Regions from separate parts of the Thermoanaerobacter kivui genome, predicted to be linked through region 1. Evidence: riboswitches for the same ligand, from Rfam matches in the RefSeq annotation. Region 1 holds a riboswitch; each other region holds the start of a gene.
The links. A riboswitch is a leader RNA that binds a small molecule or an ion and turns the genes downstream of it on or off. The one in region 1 is predicted to bind thiamine pyrophosphate.

Region 1 (2,202 bases):
CAATTGCTGTGTTTATCAAAACAGCATCTGCACCAAGCTCCATTGCATGTGCTGCATGGGATGGCCTTCCTATGCCTGCATCGATTATCACAGGAATTTTAACTTCGTTTATAATAGGTTTTAACAATACTTCACAGCCAATCCCTTTGTTCGTGCCGATTGGCGAGCCAAGTGGCATGACCGCCTCAACCCCAATTTGCTCAAGCTCTTTTGCTATATTCAGGTCAGGATAAATATACGGAAAGACCTTAAACCCTTCTTTAACAAGGATTTCACACGCCTTTAAGGTTTCGTAGTTGTCAGGGAAAAGATATTTTGTATCCTTTTCAATCTCCACTTTAACCCAATCTGATGATGTCAGCTCCCTTCCTATCTGCGCAATCTTTACTGCCTCTTTGTGATTCATAGCCCCTGATGTGTTTACCATGGTGATTGCATCCTTTGGAATATACTCTAAGACATTTTTGGTATGCTTTGTGTTTGGTCCTATTCTCCTCACTGCCACCGCAAAAACCTCGACTTTAGCCTCGCTATACATTTTCTCAATAAGTGAGTAATCAGGAAGCTTCCCTGTTCCAACAAAAAGCCTTGACTTTAGAATTCTTCCGCCTATTTTAAACATCTTTCCCACTCCTTATTTGAAATTCTATGTTTATCAAAGCAATATTTAAAACCAATTTGTTTTTTTAACCACCACCAACAAAGCTGACAATCTCAACAAAATCCCCATCCTTTAGCCGAAAATCTTCCCAGCTTTCTCTTTTTACAATCTCCCCATTTACCAGCACAGCGCACGCATTCAGATTAAGACCTAATGAAAGCAAAAGCTCTTTTACACTGCCATTAAAATCCATCTCTTTGTCATTTACCTTTATCAACTTTGATCACCCCTAAAAATCCAAAATAAAAAAGCCGCTTTTACCGGCGGCTTGTGGTTTTAAATTTAAAAACACCGATTTTTGTATCAACTTAAACAAAAAAGCCTTTAATGCCGGAATATTGCATTAAAGGCTTCATCTTCTTTCTCTCCCTTCGCCGGCATTACCCGAAGCAGGTTCAAAGGGTCAAGGCACAGGGATTTTTTTAAGTGCCTACTCTCAGCCGAGCTTTTGCCCCGCTCAGCTCCCCCCAATATTCGATTTTGCAAACTTTGCTAAGAAGCTATGATAAATGTCTTAGTTGTTCTTAATTTTAATTATAACAACAAACAAGCAAAAATTCAATCTGTATTCGTCAACTGATAGTGTAAAGATACTGTAGGAGATGGTTTTAGATAAACTTATCATTGAAGAACTTTAACGTCATTTTCCTACAGAAATTTTACACTGTCGGTTTTAGGCTAAATTAATTTGAGAAATGACATCCAAATACAGGGGAATATTTCCACACTACAGCAATTCTAATATTTTATCCGCTTCACTTAAATCCTTTAAAATTAAGTCTGCTTCTTTCACCGTTTCAGGATTGCCCACTCCTACTGCAAACATTCCTGCTCTTTTTATTGCAGTGATGCCCGCAGCAGAATCTTCTATTCCAATACACTTTTCAGGAGAAATGCCAAGATGCTCTGCTGCGTTTAAAAATATCTCAGGGTCAGGTTTTCCATGCTTAATTTCATTTGCATCCACTATATAGTCAAACTTATCTCTTATTTTTAAATTTTCAACAACAGTAAAAGCGTTTTTACTGACAGAAGCAATTGCCGTTTTAATACCTCTTTTTTTAAGTTCCTCAATAAATCTCTCCACTCCAGGCAATAAATCCTCAGGCGTGATCTTTTTTATCATCTCTTTATAGTACTCATTCTTCTTATTTGCATAATATTCTTTTTCTTCTTGAGAATATTTTTTATCACTTTTTTCTAAAATTATCTCTAAAGATTCTAAACGACTTACACCTTTTAGCCTCTCATTGATAACTTCATCAAAATATATTCCTAACTCATCAGCAAGCTTTTTCCATGCCAAATAGTGGTATCTTGCAGTATCTGTAATAACACCATCTAAATCAAAAATCACTCCACAATATCTTGCCATTTTATTCCTCCTTCGTTACGTTTATTTTAATCCCGTTGTAGATATTCCTTTTACAAAATATCTCTGGAATATTAAGAATATTAATATAGTCGGTAATGTCAAAAGTATAGCTCCTGCCATTACCTGGTTCCAAAATTGATAATACTGCCCGTAAAAGGAATTAAGT
Region 2 (2,202 bases), 490 kb from region 1:
ATGTCCCAAAATGATATAGAAGAGATGGAAAAACTAGGGAAAGCTTTGGATGATGCAACAAAGGCGCAAATAATAGTTGTGACAGTTGACAGCATTGGAGATTACCCAATAGAGGAATATTCTCTTAGCCTTTTTAGAAAGTGGGGAATAGGAGACAAAGAAAAAAACAACGGTGTTCTCTTTTTAGTGGTAAAAGATAGACTTTTAAAAGGGCAATCTGGCAAAGTGAGAATTGATGTAGGTTATGGCTTGGAAGGGGCAATACCGGATTCTGTTGCAGGAAGGATTTTGGACGATTTTGTTTTGCCTTACTGGGCAAGGGGTGAATACTCTAAAGGCATATATGAAGGTTATATGGCAATAGCTTCAAGAGTTGCAAAAGAGTACAATATAGACCTCCAGGGACTGGATGCTTCCAAATACAGTGTCAATGCAAGTAGCAATGATAGCGGTATATCGTGGGAAGATATTGCTGTAGTGATTATACTCATTTTAATATTTATTATCTTTGGAAGAGGAGGAAGAAATATAAGGGGAAACTGGTGGGGACCGGGAAGCTTTGGTTCTGGAGGAGGCTTTGGAGGTTTTAGAGGTGGTGGCTTCGGCGGCGGAAGTTTTGGCGGCGGAGGAGGCTTCGGCGGAGGTTCTGCCGGCGGTGGAGGAGCCAGCCGCTAAGCGTAAATTTTCAAAATAATTATTGAATTTTTTAGGTTTGTGGTATAATTACTTAAGCGCATTGGACAAAACTAAATAAGACAAGTGCTAGGGGAGCCAAAAAGTGGCTGAGAGGGGATTCGTTCCCGACCCTTTGAACCTGTCAGGGTAATGCCTGCGCAGGGAAGCACGTTTTACGAAGTTTGTAAAAAGTGCTCACCTGAACAGGTGGGCATATTTTATTATTTTGGAGGTGTTTTTATGAAATTAGCCCTTACTATTGCCGGCTCTGACTCTGGGGGAGGAGCAGGTATACAGGCAGATTTAAAGACTTTTTCAGCCCATGGAATATACGGCATGAGTGTCATTACTTCAATAACAGCGCAAAACACCATGGGAGTTTTGGGAATTGAGGATATAAGTCCTGATATGGTGTATTTGCAGATGAAGGCAATTTTTGAGGATTTGTATCCCGATGCAGTGAAGATAGGTATGGTGTCTAATGAAGACATAATTAAGATGATTGCAAAGGGATTAAAAGATTACAATGTAAAAAATGTTGTGCTGGACCCTGTCATGATTTCAAAAAGTGGAAGCTATTTATTGAAGCCGCAAGCAGTGGAGGCTTTGAAAAAAGAATTGATACCTTTAAGCCTTGTAGTCACGCCAAATCTTATGGAGGCAGGGGAGTTAATCGGAAAAGAAGTCAAAAGTGTATCCGATATGAAAGAAGCAGCTAAAAAAATTTTAGATTTTGGAGCAAAAACAGTAGTTGTAAAAGGTGGACATCTTACAGGTGATGCTTTAGATGTATTTTACGATGGAAAAGAGTTTTATGAAATTACATCAGAGAGGATTGATACTAAAAACACCCATGGTACAGGCTGCACATTTTCCTCAGCTATAGCTGCCAATATCGCTTTAGGCCATGATTTAGTTGAGTCGATAAAAAGAGCGAAAGCATACATTACAGGGGCTATAAAACATTCGTTGGCCATAGGGCATGGAGTAGGTCCTACTAACCATTTTTGGAATATAGAAATAAGGAAGGTGTGAGATATGGACTTAACCCTTTATGCTATAACGGATAGGTCTTACATAAAGAATATGGATAATGCTGAAGCAGTAGAACTAGCGATAAAAGGCGGTGCAACAGTAATTCAACTGAGAGAAAAAGATATATCAAGTAGGGAATTTTATGAAATTGCTCTCAAAGTTAAAGAAGTGACAAAAAGAAATAGAATCCCTATCATTATTAACGACAGAGTGGATATAGCTTTGGCAGTAGATGCAGATGGAGTTCACGTTGGACAGGAGGATTTGCCGGCAGATATTGTAAGAAAAATAATAGGTCCTCATAAAATAGTAGGGGTATCAGCGAGGACAGTGGAAGAAGCTTTAAAGGCACAAAGGGATGGAGCGGATTATTTAGGGGTAGGTGCGGTGTTTAAGACTCCAACAAAGCCGGAAGCGGAAGCCATTGGAATAGAAGGGTTAAAAAAAATAAAAGAGTCAGTCAATATTCCCGTAGTTGCAATAGGTGGTATA
Region 3 (2,202 bases), 1.0 Mb from region 1:
CACCTTTTGCGATATCTGCAGCATGGGCAGCAATTTTTGCTGCAATAACTCCTTCTTTGACATCTTCCATATCGGGAAGTCCGAGATGTTCTGCAGGTGTGACATAGCAAAGGAAATCTGCACCGGCAGCTGCTGCAACTGCACCGCCAATTGCCGCGGTTATGTGGTCGTAACCGGGGGCGATATCGGTTACAATAGGACCGAGTACGTAAAAAGGGGCGTTGTGACAAAGCTGTTTTTGAAGTTTTACATTTGCTTCAATTTGGTCAATTGGCACATGCCCAGGTCCCTCTACCATTACTTGGACTCCTGTTTCGCGAGCCCTTTTGACAAGTTCACCAAGGATGATGAGCTCTTGTATTTGTGCGCTATCTGTAGCATCTTCGAGACAACCGGGACGCAGTCCATCTCCTAAACTTAAAGTTATGTCATATTTTTTGGCAATATCAAGAAGTCTGTCAAAATGCTCATACAAGGGATTTTCTTTGTCATTGTAGAGCATCCAGCCGATTGTAAAGGAGCCGCCGCGACTTACTACATCCATCACTCGGCCGTTGTCTTTAAGCTTTTTCAATGATTCAAATGTTAGACCACAGTGGACTGTTATAAAGTCTACACCATCTTCCGCCTGTTGTTCTATGACTTCAAAAATAAATTCTTCAGGCATGGCAACGATGCTGCCGTATTTGTACATGGATTCAACAGCTGCTTGATACATGGGAACAGTACCTACAGGTACAGGGGAATTTTCAAGTATTTTTCTACGAGATTGATTAATGTCGCCGCCTGTGCTTAAATCCATTACCGCATCTGCTCCAGCTTTTACAGCAACATTTAATTTTTCAATTTCTTTGTCAATTTCGGGATATGCATCAGAGGTTCCTATGTTGGCATTTACTTTTGTCGATAAACCCCTTCCTATGCCTTTGGGAATGAGGTTTTTGTGGTTGATGTTTGATGGTATTACTATTTCTCCTTTTTTAACTCCTTCTAAAATAAATTCTTCGTCCACTCCTTCATACTCTGCGACTATTTTCATCTCTTTTGTGACAATGCCTGAAAGGGCATATTCCAATTGTGTCATAACAAAACCTCCTTAAAAATAAATAAACCATGGGGATTATAGCCATGGCAGATGACCACATCCCTACGCAGGTACTAACCTAACAGGTTCGATGGGTTAAAAGGCAACACCTTTTTCTCAGCCGGTTACGCCGGCACCCCATGTGGCAAATATTAAATTTTTATAATCGATAGGGTATAAATATTGCAATACTATTATACCACTAAAAAAAATCGGTGTATATTAAAATTTGAAAAAATTTAAGAAAGAGTAAAAAAAATTCTTGACTTTATAGTTTCAAAGTGATAACATAAATTACAACGTGCAAAATTGAATATATTACACACAAACCTCTTATCAAGAGTGGTGGAGGGACTGGCCCGATGAAACCCGGCAACCGGCATTTATATGCGTCTGGTGCCAAATCCTGCAGGTTAGGTTATCTAACCTGAGAGATGAGAGGAGTGGCGGATTATTAGGCCCTCTTCTCATTTTGAAGAGGGCCTAAAAATTTATCGGGAGGTGTAACATGACAGTAAAAATCGGGTTATTGGGACTTGGAACAGTAGGAACAGGAGTATATAGATTGATAACTTCAAGAGGAGGTCATATAAAAGAGAGCACTGGGTTTTATCCTGAAATAAAAGGGATACTTATTAAAAATCTCAACAAACCAAGAAAAGTAAATGTGCAAGGACTTCTTACACAGAATGCTGAAGAAATTTTAAAAGATAAAGAGATAAAAATAGTCATTGAAGCAATTGGAGGCGTTCATCCAGCTTATGAATATGTGAAGGAAGCTTTGTCTGAAGGTAAACATGTTATAACTGCAAATAAAGAGTTAATAGCCAAACATGGAGAGGATTTAAATGAAATAGCGGAAAAAAATGGAGTATTTTTAAAATGCGAGGCAAGCGTTGGAGGAGCTATACCTATACTTCATCAAATCGATAGATTAAAAATAACGGATGAAATTGATTTTGTAGGTGGAATAATAAATGGCACGACTAACTATATTCTTACGCAAATGTCCACCAAGGGGAAAAGCTATGAAGAAGCGCTTATTGAAGCCCAAGAATTAGGGTATGCGGAATTAAATCCCGATTATGATGTAAAGGGTTTTGATTCACTGTATAAAC

Region 2: linked by a shared signal. The riboswitch ahead of thiD (bifunctional hydroxymethylpyrimidine kinase/phosphomethylpyrimidine kinase) and the one ahead of thiS (sulfur carrier protein ThiS) in region 1 are both predicted to bind thiamine pyrophosphate.
Region 3: linked by a shared signal. The riboswitch ahead of thiC (phosphomethylpyrimidine synthase ThiC) and the one ahead of thiS (sulfur carrier protein ThiS) in region 1 are both predicted to bind thiamine pyrophosphate.

What each region holds. Positions count from the first base shown of each region.
Region 1 covers NZ_CP009170.1:797,383-799,584, reverse strand. Annotated here, with positions in the region: gene TKV_RS04005 (thiazole synthase) at 1-622, opposite strand, end outside; gene thiS (sulfur carrier protein ThiS) at 687-878, opposite strand; TPP riboswitch at 1,011-1,139, opposite strand; gene pgmB (beta-phosphoglucomutase) at 1,389-2,036, opposite strand; gene TKV_RS03990 (carbohydrate ABC transporter permease) at 2,058-2,202, opposite strand, start outside.
Region 2 covers NZ_CP009170.1:308,379-310,580, forward strand. Annotated here, with positions in the region: partial or broken gene TKV_RS01475 (TPM domain-containing protein) at 1-675, shown strand, start outside; TPP riboswitch at 755-857, shown strand; gene thiD (bifunctional hydroxymethylpyrimidine kinase/phosphomethylpyrimidine kinase) at 916-1,710, shown strand; gene thiE (thiamine phosphate synthase) at 1,714-2,202, shown strand, end outside.
Region 3 covers NZ_CP009170.1:1,799,822-1,802,023, reverse strand. Annotated here, with positions in the region: gene thiC (phosphomethylpyrimidine synthase ThiC) at 1-1,084, opposite strand, end outside; TPP riboswitch at 1,128-1,235, opposite strand; SAM riboswitch class I at 1,415-1,525, shown strand; gene TKV_RS09050 (homoserine dehydrogenase) at 1,593-2,202, shown strand, end outside.